3 regions of the Lysinibacillus sp. FSL R5-0849 genome follow, and region 2 is predicted to be linked to each of the others. Evidence: a T-box and tRNA genes for the amino acid it is inferred to sense, from the RefSeq annotation. Region 2 holds a T-box; the other regions hold tRNA genes.

Evidence for each region. The T-box of region 2 lies ahead of ileS (isoleucine--tRNA ligase). A T-box ahead of a tRNA ligase gene usually reads a tRNA of that ligase, here a tRNA-Ile.
Region 1: it encodes a tRNA-Ile, which carries the amino acid that the T-box ahead of ileS (isoleucine--tRNA ligase) is inferred to sense. The anticodon was not compared.
Region 3: it encodes a tRNA-Ile, which carries the amino acid that the T-box ahead of ileS (isoleucine--tRNA ligase) is inferred to sense. The anticodon was not compared.

Annotation. Positions count from the first base shown of each region.
Region 1 is NZ_CP152004.1:3,640,034-3,646,247, forward strand. It holds gene nadC (carboxylating nicotinate-nucleotide diphosphorylase) at 1-275, shown strand, start outside; gene nadA (quinolinate synthase NadA) at 262-1,365, shown strand; gene MKY80_RS17935 (VOC family protein) at 1,505-1,921, shown strand; tRNA gene MKY80_RS17940 (tRNA-Glu) at 1,989-2,060, opposite strand; tRNA gene MKY80_RS17945 (tRNA-Ser) at 2,063-2,153, opposite strand; tRNA gene MKY80_RS17950 (tRNA-Asn) at 2,165-2,241, opposite strand; tRNA gene MKY80_RS17955 (tRNA-Ile) at 2,250-2,323, opposite strand; tRNA gene MKY80_RS17960 (tRNA-Gly) at 2,325-2,398, opposite strand; tRNA gene MKY80_RS17965 (tRNA-Phe) at 2,404-2,479, opposite strand; tRNA gene MKY80_RS17970 (tRNA-Asp) at 2,533-2,608, opposite strand; tRNA gene MKY80_RS17975 (tRNA-Met) at 2,612-2,686, opposite strand; tRNA gene MKY80_RS17980 (tRNA-Ser) at 2,737-2,829, opposite strand; tRNA gene MKY80_RS17985 (tRNA-Ile) at 2,848-2,921, opposite strand; tRNA gene MKY80_RS17990 (tRNA-Met) at 2,928-3,001, opposite strand; tRNA gene MKY80_RS17995 (tRNA-Ala) at 3,028-3,103, opposite strand; tRNA gene MKY80_RS18000 (tRNA-Pro) at 3,121-3,197, opposite strand; tRNA gene MKY80_RS18005 (tRNA-Arg) at 3,207-3,283, opposite strand; tRNA gene MKY80_RS18010 (tRNA-Leu) at 3,292-3,380, opposite strand; tRNA gene MKY80_RS18015 (tRNA-Gly) at 3,386-3,460, opposite strand; tRNA gene MKY80_RS18020 (tRNA-Leu) at 3,497-3,581, opposite strand; tRNA gene MKY80_RS18025 (tRNA-Lys) at 3,605-3,680, opposite strand; tRNA gene MKY80_RS18030 (tRNA-Thr) at 3,689-3,764, opposite strand; tRNA gene MKY80_RS18035 (tRNA-Val) at 3,771-3,843, opposite strand; rRNA gene rrf (5S ribosomal RNA) at 3,854-3,969, opposite strand; rRNA gene MKY80_RS18045 (23S ribosomal RNA) at 4,156-6,214, opposite strand, start outside.
Region 2 is NZ_CP152004.1:963,006-969,219, forward strand. It holds gene MKY80_RS04480 (cell division protein SepF) at 1-450, shown strand, start outside; gene MKY80_RS04485 (YggT family protein) at 471-752, shown strand; gene MKY80_RS04490 (RNA-binding protein) at 954-1,742, shown strand; gene MKY80_RS04495 (DivIVA domain-containing protein) at 1,838-2,362, shown strand; T-box leader at 2,463-2,691, shown strand; gene ileS (isoleucine--tRNA ligase) at 2,804-5,572, shown strand; gene MKY80_RS04505 (AraC family transcriptional regulator) at 5,684-6,052, opposite strand; gene MKY80_RS04510 (AraC family transcriptional regulator) at 5,967-6,214, opposite strand, start outside.
Region 3 is NZ_CP152004.1:259,742-265,955, reverse strand. It holds gene MKY80_RS01290 (MFS transporter) at 119-1,351, shown strand; gene MKY80_RS01285 (hypothetical protein) at 1,396-1,935, opposite strand; gene MKY80_RS01280 (nitric oxide synthase oxygenase) at 2,001-3,047, opposite strand; tRNA gene MKY80_RS01275 (tRNA-Glu) at 3,369-3,440, opposite strand; tRNA gene MKY80_RS01270 (tRNA-Asn) at 3,442-3,518, opposite strand; tRNA gene MKY80_RS01265 (tRNA-Ile) at 3,526-3,599, opposite strand; tRNA gene MKY80_RS01260 (tRNA-Gly) at 3,604-3,677, opposite strand; tRNA gene MKY80_RS01255 (tRNA-Phe) at 3,684-3,759, opposite strand; tRNA gene MKY80_RS01250 (tRNA-Ser) at 3,764-3,856, opposite strand; tRNA gene MKY80_RS01245 (tRNA-Ala) at 3,870-3,945, opposite strand; tRNA gene MKY80_RS01240 (tRNA-Pro) at 3,958-4,031, opposite strand; tRNA gene MKY80_RS01235 (tRNA-Arg) at 4,047-4,123, opposite strand; tRNA gene MKY80_RS01230 (tRNA-Lys) at 4,142-4,214, opposite strand; tRNA gene MKY80_RS01225 (tRNA-Gln) at 4,228-4,302, opposite strand; tRNA gene MKY80_RS01220 (tRNA-His) at 4,312-4,387, opposite strand; tRNA gene MKY80_RS01215 (tRNA-Trp) at 4,431-4,504, opposite strand; tRNA gene MKY80_RS01210 (tRNA-Tyr) at 4,509-4,592, opposite strand; tRNA gene MKY80_RS01205 (tRNA-Thr) at 4,603-4,678, opposite strand; tRNA gene MKY80_RS01200 (tRNA-Asp) at 4,692-4,764, opposite strand; tRNA gene MKY80_RS01195 (tRNA-Val) at 4,769-4,844, opposite strand; rRNA gene rrf (5S ribosomal RNA) at 4,856-4,971, opposite strand; rRNA gene MKY80_RS01185 (23S ribosomal RNA) at 5,038-6,214, opposite strand, start outside.

The DNA.
Region 1 (6,214 bases), 2.0 Mb from region 2:
AAACAAAAAAACAGCTAGATGAAGCCATTTTAGCTGGAGCAGATATTATAATGTTTGATAATCGAAGTCCTGAAGAAATACGTGCATGGCTGCCTGCTGTTCCTTCTTCTATCACGACTGAAGCGTCAGGTGGCATTACTCTTGAAAATATAAGAGCTTATGCTCAAACTGGTATACAGTGGATTTCACTTGGTTCTCTAACCCACTCTGTCAAAGCCTTTGACATTAGCGCCCTTGTACAAATGAAAGGAGGCTATTCCATTGTCCATCACTAGTTTATTACAGCAGACGACGTTACTTCCTGAGCATTATCGAGCATTATCCGTAACGGAAATGGAATCTCGTATTTTATCCATCAAAAAGAAATTAGGATCTAAGCTTTTTATTCCGGGTCATCACTATCAAAAAGATGAAGTTATCCAATTTGCTGATGCAACGGGAGATTCCTTACAGCTGGCTCAATTATCTGCAGCAAACAAAGAGGCGGAGCACATCGTATTTTGTGGGGTACATTTTATGGCTGAAACTGCTGATATGCTAACATCAAAACAGCAACATGTATATTTACCAGATATGCGTGCAGGTTGCTCGATGGCTGACATGGCTGATATTTATCAAACTGAACAAGCATGGCCCATTTTACAGCAGCTCTTTGGTGATACGATCATTCCACTTACCTATGTTAATTCAACAGCCGCTATTAAAGCCTTTACAGGAAGACATGGTGGTGCATGTGTAACATCCTCTAATGCGAAAGAGCTTGTTCAGTGGGCATTTACACAAAAACAGCGTATCTTCTTTTTACCCGACCAACATTTAGGCAGAAATACTGCTTATGACTTAGGTGTTCCACTCGAGAATATGGCCGTTTGGAATCCGCATAAAAATATACTTGAAACTAAACAGCCTCTTGAGAACATCCAAGTTATTCTGTGGAAGGGTCATTGCTCTGTACATGAAGGATTTACAGTTCAACATACAGAGACTGTTCGTAAGGAATATCCAGCCATGAAAATTATTGTTCACCCTGAATGTAGTCGTGAAGTTGTAGATGCGGCTGATGATGCTGGTTCAACTAAGTACATTATCGATACAATTAGTCAAGCACCTAGTGGATCTGCATGGGCAATAGGGACAGAAATGAATCTGGTCAATCGTATTATAAAGCAGCATCCAGATAAACAGATCATCTCTTTAAATGAAAACTTTTGTCCTTGCCTAACAATGAATCGCATTGATCTCCCCCATTTACTATGGTGCTTAGAAAGCATTGAACAAGGTCAACCACATAACCGTATTCAAGTTGATAGCCATACTAGCACTGAAGCTCTTAGTTCTCTGGAAAGAATGTTAGCAAGAAGATAAATTACGATTTTAAAGCAGAGATGTTGTAAAAAACAATATTTCTGCTTTTTATTTGCTCATAAAATTAAGTATCTGGTTACCTCCTGAAATTGACACTCATTTATTTTTTATGATAATGTCGATTTGGAGGTGATAAGAAATGTCTTTTCAATCGAAAAATATTTTCATTAATTTACCAGTAAAAAATGTAAACAAATCCACGTCATTTTTTAAGGAGTTAGGTTTTGAGTTCAATCAACAATTCAGTGATGAAACAACTTCCTCAATGATTATTAGCGAAAATATTTTTGCTTTACTAATGGTCGAAGATCGCTTCAAAGGATTTAGTAACAAGGAGATACCGGATACTACTGTTTCTGCCCAAGCAATTTTATGTCTATCTGCAGAAAATCGCGAGCAAGTAGATCAGCTAGTAAATAAGGCACTTGCCTCCGGGGGTAAACCTTATAGTGATCCACAGGATCATGGATTTATGTATGGCTGGGGTTTTCAAGATTTAGATGGGCATATTTGGGAAGTAGTTTATATGGATGAGCATGCAATGAATCAAGAGTAAATCGTTTATCTTATATTAGTTTTCTATAAAAAAACAGTAGACGCACATGCATCTACTGTTTTTTGTATGACCCGTACGGGATTCGAACCCGTGTTACCGCCGTGAAAGGGCGGTGTCTTAACCACTTGACCAACGGGCCAATGGCGGAGAAGGAGGGATTTGAACCCTCGCGCCGGTTACCCGACCTACACCCTTAGCAGGGGCGCCTCTTCAGCCTCTTGAGTACTTCCCCACACAAAAAAATGGCTCCGAAGGCAGGACTCGAACCTGCGACAACCTGATTAACAGTCAGGTGCTACTACCAACTGAGCTACTTCGGAATAAATAATGGGCCTAAATGGACTCGAACCATCGACCTCACGCTTATCAGGCGTGCGCTCTAACCAGCTGAGCTATAGGCCCTTGGAGCGGGTGATGAGAATCGAACTCACGACATCAGCTTGGAAGGCTGAGGTTTTACCATTAAACTACACCCGCATAAATGGTGGGTCAGGACGGAATCGAACCGCCGACACTTAGAGCTTCAATCTAATGCTCTACCAACTGAGCTACTGACCCATTTCGTCCATGCTAAGCTTGCTCACTTTTTGCTTCTCATGTCTATAAAAAAATGGCGGTCCCGACCGGGATCGAACCGGCGATCTCCTGCGTGACAGGCAGGCATGTTAACCGCTACACCACGGGACCATTTGGTTGCGGGGGCCGGATTTGAACCAACGACCTTCGGGTTATGAGCCCGACGAGCTACCACTGCTCCACCCCGCGATAATCTTATTGTCTTTTCGAGTTTTTAAAGCACCATTTATGAATAAAACTGGAGGAGGTAGAGGGATTCGAACCCCCGCGCGGTGTTACCCGCCTGTCGGTTTTCAAGACCGATCCCTTCAGCCAGACTTGGGTATACCTCCGTAATAATATATAAATGATGGACCTTGCAGGACTCGAACCTGCGACCGGACGGTTATGAGCCGTCTGCTCTAACCAACTGAGCTAAAGGTCCTTAAGATGGCGGCAGAGGGGATCGAACCCCCGACCTTACGGGTATGAACCGTACGCTCTAGCCAGCTGAGCTACGCCGCCAGGATCTTTATACTGGTTAATTACTATGGTGGAGCCTAGCGGGATCGAACCGCTGACCTCCTGCGTGCAAGGCAGGCGCTCTCCCAGCTGAGCTAAGGCCCCATAATATTTTTTGGAAATGGTCGGGAAGACAGGATTCGAACCTGCGACCCCTTGGTCCCAAACCAAGTGCTCTACCAAGCTGAGCTACTTCCCGTTGTTCTTATGGCGCGCCCGACAGGAGTCGAACCCATAACCTTCTGATCCGTAGTCAGACGCTCTATCCAATTGAGCTACGGGCGCATATAAAATGGTGCCGAGGACCGGAATCGAACCGGTACGGTAGTCACCTACCGCAGGATTTTAAGTCCTGTGCGTCTGCCAGTTCCGCCACCCCGGCACATTTGGAGCGGAAGACGAGGTTCGAACTCGCGACCCCCACCTTGGCAAGGTGGTGTTCTACCACTGAACTACTTCCGCATGTGCATAAGTTTTTTTATCTGGCATATTGAAAAATGGTGCGGGTGAAGGGAGTCGAACCCCCACGCCTTGCGGCGCTAGATCCTAAGTCTAGTGCGTCTGCCAATTCCGCCACACCCGCTTAATATGGTTGGTACTTATAAATGGTGAGCCATGAAGGACTCGAACCTTCGACCCTCTGATTAAAAGTCAGATGCTCTACCAACTGAGCTAATGGCTCGTCTGAAATGGTGCCGGCTATAGGAATCGAACCCACGACCTACTGATTACAAGTCAGTTGCTCTACCTGCTGAGCTAAACCGGCAAATGATGGAGGATGACGGGCTCGAACCGCCGACCCTCTGCTTGTAAGGCAGATGCTCTCCCAGCTGAGCTAATCCTCCTGGGTATTATGCCTAGCGACGTCCTACTCTCACAGGGGGAAGCCCCCAACTACCATCGGCGCTAAAGAGCTTAACTTCCGTGTTCGGTATGGGAACGGGTGTGACCTCTTTGCCATCATCACTAGACTATTTTCGGCTTTCAATATACATAGCATTTCTTCGTCAGCTTCTGTCGTTCAGTCAGTCACGTACTTGAGTACGCTCCTTCCCTCTCTCTATTGCTTCCTCGAACTACTCGTATCTTGAAACCCTTCATAAAAGAAATTATTCTTTCAAAACTGGATAAACGGTTCATTGAATGTTTCAAACATTTTGGTTAAGTCCTCGATCGATTAGTATTCGTCAGCTCCATGTGTCACCACACTTCCACCTCGAACCTATCTACCTCATCGTCTTTGAGGGATCTTACTTACTTGCGTAATGGGAAATCTCATCTTGAGGGGGGCTTCATGCTTAGATGCTTTCAGCACTTATCCCGTCCACACATAGCTACCCAGCGATGCCTTTGGCAAGACAACTGGTACACCAGCGGTGTGTCCATCCCGGTCCTCTCGTACTAAGGACAGCTCCTCTCAAATTTCCTACGCCCACGACGGATAGGGACCGAACTGTCTCACGACGTTCTGAACCCAGCTCGCGTACCGCTTTAATGGGCGAACAGCCCAACCCTTGGGACCGACTACAGCCCCAGGATGCGATGAGCCGACATCGAGGTGCCAAACCTCCCCGTCGATGTGGACTCTTGGGGGAGATAAGCCTGTTATCCCCGGGGTAGCTTTTATCCGTTGAGCGATGGCCCTTCCATGCGGAACCACCGGATCACTAAGCCCGTCTTTCGACCCTGCTCGACTTGTAGGTCTCGCAGTCAAGCTCCCTTGTGCCTTTACACTCTACGAATGATTTCCAACCATTCTGAGGGAACCTTTGGGCGCCTCCGTTACCTTTTAGGAGGCGACCGCCCCAGTCAAACTGTCCGCCTGACACTGTCTCCTGCCCCGCTAAGGGGCATGGGTTAGAATTTCAATACAACCAGGGTAGTATCCCACCGACGCCTCCTTCGAAGCTGGCGCTCCGAGATCTCTGGCTCCTACCTATCCTGTACAAGTTGTACCAAAATTCAATATCAGGCTACAGTAAAGCTCCACGGGGTCTTTCCGTCCTGTCGCGGGTAACCTGCATCTTCACAGGTACTATAATTTCACCGAGTCTCTCGTTGAGACAGTGCCCAGATCGTTACGCCTTTCGTGCGGGTCGGAACTTACCCGACAAGGAATTTCGCTACCTTAGGACCGTTATAGTTACGGCCGCCGTTTACTGGGGCTTCAATTCGCAGCTTCGCTTGCGCTAACCACTCCTCTTAACCTTCCAGCACCGGGCAGGCGTCAGCCCCTATACGTCACCTTACGGTTTTGCAGAGACCTGTGTTTTTGCTAAACAGTCGCCTGGGCCTATTCACTGCGGCTCTCATGCGCTTGCACGCTCAAGAGCACCCCTTCTCCCGAAGTTACGGGGTCATTTTGCCGAGTTCCTTAACGAGAGTTCTCTCGCACACCTTAGGATTCTCTCCTCGACTACCTGTGTCGGTTTGCGGTACGGGCACCTCTCACCTCGATAGAGGCTTTTCTTGGCAGTGTGAAATCAGGAACTTCGTCCATACGGACTCGCCATCACAGCTCAACGTTACAGTGTGCGGATTTGCCTACACACACGCCTTACTGCTTGGACGCGCATAACCAACAGCGCGCTTACCCTATCCTACTGCGTCCCCCCATTTCTCAAACGGTGAGGAGGTGGTACAGGAATATCAACCTGTTGTCCATCGCCTACGCCTATCGGCCTCGGCTTAGGTCCCGACTAACCCTGAGCGGACGAGCCTTCCTCAGGAAACCTTAGTCATACGGTGGACGGGATTCTCACCCGTCTTTCGCTACTCATACCGGCATTCTCACTTCTAAGCGCTCCACCAGTCCTTCCGGTCTGACTTCAACGCACTTAGAACGCTCTCCTACCACTGACATCGTAGATGTCAATCCACAGCTTCGGTGAATCGTTTAGCCCCGATACATTTTCGGCGCAGCGTCACTCGACCAGTGAGCTATTACGCACTCTTTAAATGATGGCTGCTTCTAAGCCAACATCCTGGTTGTCTGTGCAACGCCACATCCTTTTCCACTTAACGATTACTTTGGGACCTTAGCTGGTGGTCTGGGCTGTTTCCCTTTTGACTACGGATCTTATCACTCGCAGTCTGACTCCCGTGTATAAATATCTGGCATTCGGAGTTTGTCTGAATTCGGTAAACCGGGATGGCCCCCTAGTCCAAACAGTGCTCTACCTCCAGTATTCTCATCACGAGGCTAGCCCTAAAGCT
Region 2 (6,214 bases):
CTAGAAGAAGAAATCACGCAAGCTCCTATTCAGCAGCAACAACCTGTACAACAACAGCAACCGATTCATTCAGTAAAGCCTAAAAAAACAATTAAAGAACGTAAGGCATCGATCCATGAAATTGTGCCGCAAAGTACAGCTACGCCTAATAATATTGTCAGCTTACAAGCTGCGATGAGTTCCAAAGGAGCAAAAGTTGTCTTAATAGAGCCTAGAGTCTATGCAGAAGCACAAGATATCGCGGAACATTTAAAAAATAAACGTGCAGCTATCGTCAATTTACAACGTATTGAGCGAGAGCAAGGTAAACGCATTATTGATTTTTTAAGTGGCACAGTTTATGCCCTTGCAGGGGATATACAACGTATCGGAAAAGATATTTTCCTTTGCACGCCAGACAATGTAGAAGTGACTGGTGAAATTACAAACTTTATTTTAGACGATAATTAATAGCGAGGATTGTAGTTTATATGACTTTTTTTATAATACTTGGTTATGTATCATTAGCATTTAGGATTTATTCATTTATGCTAATTGCATATATCTTAATGTCTTGGGTGCCTGCCGCTCAAAATTCAGCCATTGGACGAATGCTTGAAAAAGTGTGTGAGCCTTATTTGGGGATATTCCGAAAGTTTATCCCACCGCTTGGTATGATTGATATTTCACCAATTGTGGCAATCTTTATGCTGAATTTTATTGAAAGAGGACTTGTGATAGTCATTCAGAAATTATTTCTTATGTTCGTATAAATATAAAATCCTCACGTTTTAGTGGGGGTTTTTTATTTATATTGAAAATAGAGGAAAAGCAGACGTCGCGAATTTTAAAGTGGCTATTCGAGTGAACTCGAAAAAATTTTAATGCCATGATGTCAAAGTACCAATGATTGGGAATACTATGTTTATCCAATCCATGAGGCAAATAGGAACGATGAAAGAGGAGACAACGAGATGGAGCACTTGATTCAGCATTTTCGGAAAGATGAGCAACCTTTTATTGAACAGGTATTAAGCTGGCAGCGGGAGGTAGAGGATCGCTATGCACCTAAGCTGACTGATTTTCTTGATCCAAGACAGCGCTTTATAGTGACATCTATTATTGGACAGGATGACTCAATGAATACATTATGTGCGGGGTTATTTAATGAGGCGGAGAGACAACGTATGCTCATTTATCCAGCCTACTATGAGCCTACAGATAAAGACTTTCAACTGACAGCTTTTACACTTCAGTATCCCGTTAAATTTATACAATTACGCCATCCTGATGTTTTAGGAGCCTTGTTATCATTAGGGTTAAATCGTAGTAAATTCGGTGATATTCGCGTGAGTGAGCATCAAATCCAATTTGTCGTTGCAAAAGAAGTGGCAGAATATGTCCGTTTACATTTAACAGGCATTGGTAAAGTAAAGGTACATGTTGAATCCCTTAAAGAACAGGAGCCTCTCCTTATTAATGAAGATGAATGGCTGGAGGAATCTCACACGGTTACCTCCATGCGATTAGATGTTATTATTGCAACCGTTTTGAAAGTGTCTCGTCAAAAAGCACAAGCTTTAATTACTGGTAAAAAAGTGCGTGTCAATTGGACAGAGCGTGATGCCGTTGCTTTTGAATTACAAGAAGGGGATATTTTATCGATAAGAGGGAGCGGTCGTTTGAAAATAATTATGACAGAAGGCCGTACAAAAAAAGATAAAATCCGTCTACAAGTCGGTCGATTGGCTCAAAAAAGCTAAAAGAAAAGTAAATTTCATTATTTTATACTGCTAAGTTGTCGGAAGAATTGTATAATAGGAATTACGAATGTACACGAAAAGGAGAGAAGGATAGTATGCCATTATCACCTATTGATATACATAATAAGGAGTTTACAAAAGCTTTCAGAGGATATGCTGAAGATGAAGTAAATGAATTTTTAGATCAAATCATTAAAGACTATGAAATTTTGCTGCGTGAAAAAAAAGAGGTTGATAAGCAACTAGAAATGGCCTTAGAGCAAGCGAGGCATTTTAGCTCTTTAGAAGAAACATTACAAAAGTCTATTGTGGTTGCACAAGAAGCTGCAGATGAAGTACGTAGAAATTCTCAAAAAGAGGCAAAGCTTATTGTCAAAGAAGCAGAGAAAAATGCTGATCGAATCGTTAATGATGCTTTAACGAAAGCACGTAAGGTTACAATTGAAATTGATGAACTGAAAAAACAATCTAAGGTGTTCCGTAATCGTTTCAAAATGCTTGTTGAAGCCCAGCTTGATTTATTAAATGCTGACGATTGGGAGCATTTGCTTCAGTATGATATCGATTTAACAGAAATTCAGGCTTCTGTAGATGAAGCGCAAGAAGCAGAAGATATGTAACTCTCCTTTTCATGGAGAGGATCAAATTTAAATGAAACTTGACGCGATTGTTTGAATTTCATATACTTTGTTATAGCAATTATTTTGTACAGACATATGCATAGAAGCAGAGACGAAGACAGTATTTGTTAGGCGTGGTGAAGCGATTTGGGGATAGTGGAAGCCCAAACAAGCAACTAACAATGAACATCACTTCTGAGCTAAATAACTGAAAAAAGTAAGTTATTTCGTGATGCACGACGTTAATGTGCTTGAAAGAGGTAGTGCAACCTATTTGGATTGTGCTACAAGTAGGGTGGTACCGCGAGTAGAAGCTTCTCGTCCCTTAGTGGATGAGGGCTTTTTTTATTTGTCCGCGAATTGTTTCAGAAAAGTTAGCCCATAACTGTCGTATGAGAAGAGTGTCGTTATGCTTGATGTAAAATAAAGGAGGATTTTTTTATGGTGGAATACAAAGATACTTTATTAATGCCAAAAACGGATTTCCCAATGCGTGGAAATTTACCAGCAAATGAACCAAAAATGCAAGATAAATGGAATGAGATGGATATTAACAAATTACAGATGGAGCGTACGGAAGGTCGTCCTGAATATGTACTTCATGATGGCCCTCCGTATGCAAATGGTGATATTCATATTGGACATGCATTGAATAAAGTATTAAAGGATATGATTACACGTCATCGTTCAATGACTGGTTACCATGTTAATTATATTCCTGGCTGGGATACGCATGGTCTACCTATCGAACAAGCATTGACAAATAAAGGTGTCAAACGTAAAGAAATGTCAGTAGCAGCTTTCCGTCAACTTTGTGAAGAATATGCATATGAGCAAATTGACAATCAACGAAATCAATTCCGTCGTTTAGGGATCCGTGGTAATTGGGAAAATCCTTATATTACATTGAAACCTGAGTTTGAAGCTCGTCAAATTGAAGTATTCGGAAAGATGGCGGAAAAAGGATATATTTATAAAGGTTTAAAACCAGTATATTGGTCACCGTCTTCTGAATCTGCTCTTGCTGAAGCAGAAATTGAATATAAAGATATTAAATCGCCTTCCATTTATGTAAGCTTTGCTATTAAAGATGCAAAAGGTGTTGTACCAGCAGATGCTAAATTTGTTATTTGGACAACAACTCCTTGGACATTACCAGCAAACTTAGGGATTTCTTTAAATCCTGAGTTCGTTTATGTTGTCGTTGCAGTAGCAAATAAAAAATTCATCATTGCAAAAGATTTATTAGAAACTGTGGCAACTGCTCTTGAATGGGAAGCATATGAAGTTGTTCAAGAAGTGAAGGGTGAAGCATTAGATCGTATTGTCGCTCAGCATCCTTTCTATGATCGTGATTCACTTGTAATGGTAGGGGAACATGTTACTGCTGACGCAGGTACTGGCTGTGTTCACACAGCTCCAGGACACGGGGAAGACGATTATCATATTAGTAAGCAATATGGCTTAGACATTCTTAGTCCACTTGATAACAGTGGCTGCTATACGGATGAAGCACCTGGGTTTGAGGGTGTCTTTTATAATGATGCCAATAAACTAGTGACAGAAAAGCTAAAAGAAGTAGATGCATTAGAAAGTCTTGGTTTCATTTCACACTCATACCCACATGATTGGCGTACAAAAAAACCAGTTATTTATCGTGCTACACCGCAATGGTTTGCGTCTGTTGAAGCGTTCCGTGGAGAGCTATTAGAGGCTGTTAAAGCAACTACATTTACACCAGCTTGGGGAGAAACACGTCTTTACAATATGATTCGTGACCGTGGAGATTGGGTAATTTCTCGTCAGCGTGCTTGGGGCGTACCAATTCCAATTTTCTACGCTGAAAATGGTGAACCAATTATTACACCTGAAACAATTAGCCATATCTCAGCACTATTCCGTGAACATGGCTCAAATATTTGGTTCCAAAAAACAGCAAAAGAGTTGTTACCAGAAGGCTTTACACATCCGGGTAGCCCGAACGGTGAATTTACAAAAGAAAATGATATTATGGACGTATGGTTCGACTCAGGTTCTTCACACCAAGGTGTACTTGTAGAACGTGGCATGAAATACCCTGCTGATCTATATTTAGAAGGCTCTGACCAACACCGAGGATGGTTTAACTCTTCACTTATTACATCAGTAGCTATTAATGGCTTAGCACCATATAAAGGACTTTTAACGCATGGTTTCGTTCTTGATGGTGAAGGTCGTAAAATGAGTAAATCATTAGGGAATGTCATCATTCCACAAAAGGTAATGGATCAATATGGAGCAGATATTCTTCGTCTATGGGTTGCTTCTGTAGACTATACTGCTGACGTGCGAATTTCTATGGATATGTTGAAGCAAGTATCAGAAGTATATCGTAAAATTCGTAACACTTTCCGTTTCCTACACGGCAATATTGCTGATTTCGATCCAACAAAAGATCGTGTAGCCTACGCAGAGCTTCGTGAAATGGATCAATATGTGTATATGCGTTTACAGGATGTCCTAAAAACTGTACGTGCTGCATATAATCGTTATGATTTTGCTGCTGTTTATCATGTTGTGAATAATTTTGTAGCAGTAGAGTTATCTTCATTCTATTTAGATATTGCAAAAGATGTAGTTTACATCGAAGGTTCTGACAACAAAGATCGACGAGCAATGCAAACAGTTATTTATGATACATTAATGACTTTAGTTAAAATTATGACACCAATCATCCCTCATACTACAGATGAAATGTGGTCATACTTACATGCTCAAGGTATTGTAGAGGAAGCTTCTGTTCAATTAACGGACTTCCCAATGGAAAATGTACAAGCTAATTTTGAAAATCTTCGTGCAAAATGGGAAAAAATCATTGATGTACGTGATGATATTTTAAAAGCATTGGAAGAAGCTCGTAATGCTAAAACGATTGGTAAGTCTCTTGAAGCAAAAGTAACAGTATATGCAAAAGAAGATATAGTATCATTATTGAACGATGCAAACATTGATTTTGCACAACTATCTATCGTTTCTGCTTTTGAGGTAGCTACAATTGAAGAAGCACCAGCAGATGCTTTGGTACTTGAACATGTATCCATTGTTGTTGAAAAGGCTACAGGTGAGAAGTGTGAACGTTGCTGGTCTATTACGGAAACAGTTGGTGCGAATGAGGCACATCCGACAGTTTGTGCGCGCTGTGCAGAAGTAGTAGAAAAATATTACGCGTAAGTGGAATCAGTGAATAATAAGAATCTGCTTTCTATGTAGCTTATAGGCAAGTCTCCTTTAAGGGGCTTGCTTTTTTCATGTGGTTTTTGCAGATTCTCGAAAAACTACATCCTATTTAAACAAAATTTCTTTCGTATTGCGGTAGTCTGTTGGCGATATTCCAACATATTTTTTAAAGGTTAGACTGTAATAATTCGGTGTATTGAACCCACAGGTAGAGGAGATTTTATCAACCGTATAATCAAACTTTCGTAAAAAGGGTAAAGTTTTGATAATACGTGTAAAGGCAACATAGTCAACAAAATTGCGACCCGTTTCTCTTTTAAATAGCCTGCTAAAATGTGTTGGGCTAAAGCTTATATATTTCGCAACTTCACTTATAGAAAGCTGTTCGTCAAAATGCTCCTCTATAAATTGAATGGCTTTTTGAAGCTGTGGGTGCTTCGTTAAATCTTCGTAATACCGTATATGAATGTTCAATAGGCGGTTTTCTTCGAGCTTTTCGTGCCTGAGTATAGGATTCCTTCACTTGCATAGCATCCTGAAATACTCCCCCAACCCCCATGAAAAGGTGGATACAATGGTCCTTTTTTAGTGTCTCGATGACCTCTAATAAAGATGCTTTGCCCTCTGACCAATGCT
Region 3 (6,214 bases), 700 kb from region 2:
TATTTACTATACTAACATAAGACCTAAGACATTTCAATATAACCATTAATGTTTTGTATTTTGTGAATTTTCCACTATTTTTAATAGTGTAATAAAGTGTTATAGTAGTTCAATTAGAATGGTAATAACGGGGGGAATAATTTTGACTTTACATGATCATTCCGCCAGCTACACGAATAGAAAAATTAGCTGGAAGGGAACAACCTTATTATTAGTTTTTGGAATAATATTTATAGCGTCTACATTACGAATGCCACTAACTGTTGTGGGTCCAATTGTATCCTTTATCCGTGACGATCTTGGTATTTCCAATGTTCTAGCCGGTTTTTTGACAACTATTCCATTGCTTGCTTTTGCCACTATATCACCATTCGCACCAGTTGTAGCACGAAAACTTGGGCTTGAGCTAACCTTATTTTTATCCACGATTTTATTGGCCTTAGGAATTGTACTACGCTCCCTCGGTACAACAGGGTTACTTGTATTTGGCACAGTGCTCATTGGCGTAGCCATATCATTTGGAAATGTGTTGATTCCAGGTTTATTAAAATTAAAATTTCCATACCATGTAGGGTTACTAATGGCATTTTTTACTATGTCGATGAACTTAACGGCTGGACTTGGAGCAGGTATTAGTTATCCAATAGCTAATTCTTCACTAGGTTGGCAGGGAGCATTGGCTGTGGCGCTTATATTAGTCGTATTAACGATTTTAATTTGGATACCTCAATTGAAATTGAATAAGCCAGAACCAGCTACTACGGCCAAAAAAACAGGTAAACCCCTTTGGAAATCACCTGTTACATGGGCAGTAACAGGTGCAATGGGCTTACAATCTTTATTATTTTATACGACAGCAGCTTGGATTCCTGAAATTTATATTGCGCAGGGATTGGCTCCTGATAAAGCTGGTTGGATGTTTTCCATTATGCAATTCTCACAAGTCCCCATGGCATTGGCTGTCCCCATTATTGCTGGTAAAATGACTTCACAAAGACCACTTGTCCTTATGTTTACATCGTTCTATTTAGTAGGATTTGTCGGCGTTGTAATGGAATGGACAACGTTGGGGATATTATGGATGATCCTTCTAGGTTTAGCAGGTGGAGCTTCATTCGCATTAGCAATGATGTTCTTTACACTTCGCACACGTACAGCATTTGAAGCCGCTGATCTATCAGGGTTTGCACAATCATTGGGCTATTTATTCGCTGCCATTGGGCCGATTCTTTTCGGATACCTCCATGATTTATTTGGTGGTTGGAATATTGCCGGCTGGCTCTTTGTTGTTGTTGCTATGACACTCTTCTTATGTTCCATGCGAGCCTCTAAAGATGAATATGTCCATTAAATTTAAGCAGTTGGGGAAGTGATCTGACCCCATCTGCTTTTTGTCTATATCCATTTCTTTTTTTGATGTTTTAGTAAGGCTAGCAGTTCCTCAAGTTCCTCTGTTGTGCTCTTGGTATGTGCCTTAATAGCAGTAAAAACAGGGATTGCCTCTTGAAGGAGTAAAAAACTAAAATAATAATAGCCTAAAAAAGCTTCTGGTTCATAGCCTCTAGGTGTATCTTCCTCCCATTCCAGCTCATCATCCTCTTCATTTTCCACCCATAAATATTTCGTATCCAAAAGCTCTTGCATCGTTGAAACGTTATGTGTTGAATCTTGATAATCCTCAGTTATTGCATGAGCCACAGCTAAATAAAGCTCTATTTCTGCTAAGGAGACTTCCTTCACATTTTTACTTGAAAGCTTTTTTAAAAGAATAAGCAAAACCCATGGCGTCACCTGCCAAAGTGTTCCTTGATGTTCGATTAGTTCAGTCAGCTCTTGATATTGTTCCTGTTCAATTAGGCGAGGAATGTCTGTTCCTCTGCCATAAGGTGTCGTCAATTGTTGCCAAGGGATATTCGAAATATTTTGGTTCAACATCTTGAATTGCCTCTCTCCTAAAAAGGTACTTAGGAGCTGTTCGTTTATGAACAACTCCTTTAAAGTTAATAACATGGTTTCTGATAAAAATAATTGGGCGTATGGTAGGTATTTACATAAGGCTTATGGAATATATGAGTGGTCGCAGGGGAAAGTGGTGGGATTAACCATGTCCAGTTACCCGTAACTTCTCGCCCTGCTGATTCCTCAGCTTCCTCAAATAATTTAAACTGCTGAGCAGCAGTATGATGATCTACAATGCTCACACCATTCTCTTTAAAAGAATGAAGGACAGCTATATTGAGCTCCACTAATGCTCGGTCACGCCAAAGAGAAGCTTGTTTGGTTGTATCCAGATTAAATATATCCGCAATAGCTGGGAGCATATTATAACGCTCATGATCGGCTAAATTGCGTGCCCCAATTTCAGTCCCCATATACCAGCCATTAAATGGAGCTGCTTGAAAATCAATGCCAGCCATTTGAAAACGCATACTCGAAATAATAGGAACAGCATACCATTTCAATTCTAATTTCTCTACAGCTTCCGATTCCGGATGACGTATTGGAACCTCTAAAATATACTCGGTAGGAATCGTAAATAGTTGGGGAGCATGTCCATCTACCTGTATGACAAGTGGTAATACATCAAACGGCGTACGCTCGCCTTTCCAGCCCATCGATTCACATACTTTTGTAAAAATGATGGAATGTGCATCTCCAATAATGCCTTCTTCTGTTTCGTAGCCTGCATAACGAATTAGCTGATGATTCCAAATCCGTACTCTGTCAGTTGCAAACACTGTTATAGTTGGACGAATTTTCCCATGATTAGTGGCATACTCAATATGCTCTAGTAACTTTTGAAAAATGCCCTGTTCATCTAAAACTTCTCGTGCATCTACTACATGCAATGATTGCCAAAACAACCGTCCAATACATTTATTGCTATTACGCCATGCAACTCGTGCGCCAAAAACTAGCTCCTCTGTTGTAGGCTTATATTCCCCTGCACTTTTAATCAGTTGTAATCTATTTTCTAACCAAAGTTTGGATTCATTTTGTTCCAGCTGGTATTGATTTAAAAAACATTGTATCTCCTGTATATTCATATCGATTCCTCCACTTATCCTCATATTAGAGGAACGAGGCAATAAGCACCATGAAAATAGCTAGTGAAAAAACATACATATTGCATATATGAAATAGTTTGTTCAAATTTACTATAAAGCATCGTTCCAAGTAGTAATTGAATTATAGTACTCCTTTAAACGAGCCTATAAAAAGAGAGGGATTATGAGCATTTGGTAGAAGGAAATGTTTAGACCTAACATTAAAAAGCTACAAAACCTTGTCAAAGGATTTATAGCTTTGATACCTGTTTATGCAAAGATAAAAAAAGCATGTAGCACACAACTGTGCTACATGCTTGATGACCCGTACGGGATTCGAACCCGTGTTACCGCCGTGAAAGGGCGGTGTCTTAACCACTTGACCAACGGGCCGTGGCTCCGAAGGCAGGACTCGAACCTGCGACAACCTGATTAACAGTCAGGTGCTACTACCAACTGAGCTACTTCGGAATAATGATGGGCCTAAATGGACTCGAACCATCGACCTCACGCTTATCAGGCGTGCGCTCTAACCAGCTGAGCTATAGGCCCATTTTGGAGCGGGTGATGAGAATCGAACTCACGACATCAGCTTGGAAGGCTGAGGTTTTACCATTAAACTACACCCGCAAATAATGGTGGGTCAGGACGGAATCGAACCGCCGACACTTAGAGCTTCAATCTAATGCTCTACCAACTGAGCTACTGACCCGAAATGGAGGAGGTAGAGGGATTCGAACCCCCGCGCGGTGTTACCCGCCTGTCGGTTTTCAAGACCGATCCCTTCAGCCAGACTTGGGTATACCTCCAAAAATATTAAAATGGTGGAGCCTAGCGGGATCGAACCGCTGACCTCCTGCGTGCAAGGCAGGCGCTCTCCCAGCTGAGCTAAGGCCCCATTTATAGATGATCGGAATGACAGGATTCGAACCTACGACCCCTTGGTCCCAAACCAAGTGCTCTACCAAGCTGAGCTACATTCCGAAAACATGAATAAATTGGCGCGCCCGACAGGAGTCGAACCCATAACCTTCTGATCCGTAGTCAGACGCTCTATCCAATTGAGCTACGGGCGCAAAATTAATAAAAAATGATGAGCCATGAAGGACTCGAACCTTCGACCCTCTGATTAAAAGTCAGATGCTCTACCAACTGAGCTAATGGCTCGTAAAATAAAAAATGGCTGGGGTACTAGGATTCGAACCTAGGCATGACGGAATCAAAATCCGTTGCCTTACCGCTTGGCTATACCCCAATTTTAAAATGGGGCGACTGATGGGAATCGAACCCACGAATGTCGGAACCACAATCCGATGCGTTAACCACTTCGCCACAACCGCCACTATATAATAACAGCCATATATGAACGAGTACCTCAATACCTGGCAGGGGCAGTAGGAATCGAACCCACACCAAAGGTTTTGGAGACCTCTATTCTACCGTTGAACTATGCCCCTAAAATGGTGGAGGGGGACGGATTCGAACCGCCGAACCCTAAGGAGCGGATTTACAGTCCGCCGCGTTTAGCCACTTCGCTACCCCTCCAAGGGAATAATGGTGCCGGCGATAGGAGTCGAACCCACGACCTACTGATTACAAGTCAGTTGCTCTACCAACTGAGCTACACCGGCAATAAAAAAATAACGGTCCCGACCGGGATCGAACCGGCGATCTCCTGCGTGACAGGCAGGCATGTTAACCGCTACACCACGGGACCAAAATGGTGGAGGATGACGGGCTCGAACCGCCGACCCCCTGCTTGTAAGGCAGGTGCTCTCCCAACTGAGCTAATCCTCCATAAAAAATAAGCGAAGCGACGTCCTACTCTCACAGGGGGAAGCCCCCAACTACCATCGGCGCTAAAGAGCTTAACTTCCGTGTTCGGTATGGGAACGGGTGTGACCTCTTTGCCATCATCACTTCACTTATTCAATTGAAAGCTTATTCTTTCAAAACTGGATAAACGGTTCATTGAAGGTTTCAAACTTTTTTGGTTAAGTCCTCGATCGATTAGTATTCGTCAGCTCCATGTGTCACCACACTTCCACCTCGAACCTATCTACCTCATCGTCTTTGAGGGATCTTACTTACTTGCGTAATGGGAAATCTCATCTTGAGGGGGGCTTCATGCTTAGATGCTTTCAGCACTTATCCCGTCCACACATAGCTACCCAGCGATGCCTTTGGCAAGACAACTGGTACACCAGCGGTGTGTCCATCCCGGTCCTCTCGTACTAAGGACAGCTCCTCTCAAATTTCCTACGCCCACGACGGATAGGGACCGAACTGTCTCACGACGTTCTGAACCCAGCTCGCGTACCGCTTTAATGGGCGAACAGCCCAACCCTTGGGACCGACTACAGCCCCAGGATGCGATGAGCCGACATCGAGGTGCCAAACCTCCCCGTCGATGTGGACTCTTGGGGGAGATAAGCCTGTTATCCCCGGGGTAGCTTTTATCCGTTGAGCGATGGCCCTTCCATGCGGAACCACCGGATCACTAAGCCCGTCTTTCGACCCTGCTCGACTTGTAGGTCTCGCAGTCAAGCTCCCTTGTGCCTTTACACTCTACGAATGATTTCCAACCATTCTGAGGGAACCTTTGGGCGCCTCCGTTACCTTTTAGGAGGCGACCGCCCCAGTCAAACTGTCCGCCTGACACTGTCTCCTGCCCCGCTAAGGGGCATGGGTTAGAATTTCAATACAACCAGGGTAGTATCCCACCGACGCCTCCTTCGAAGCTGGCGCTCCGAGATCTCTGGCTCCTACCTATCCTGTACAAGTTGTACCAAAATTCAATATCAGGCTACAGTAAAGCTCCACGGGGTCTTTCCGTCCTGTCGCGGGTAACCTGCATCTTCACAGGTACTATAATTTCACCGAGTCTCTCGTTGAGACAGTGCCCAGATCGTTACGCCTTTCGTGCGGGTCGGAACTTACCCGACAAGGAATTTCGCTACCTTAGGACCGTTATAGTTACGGCCGCCGTTTACTGGGGCTTCAATTCGCAGCTTCGCTTGCGCTAACCACTCCTCTTAACCTTCCAGCACCGGGCAGGCGTCAGCCCCTATACGTCACCTTACGGTTTTGCAGAGACCTGTGTTTTTGCTAAACAGTCGCCTGGGCCTATTCACTGCGGCTCTCATGCGCTTGCACGCTCAAGAGCA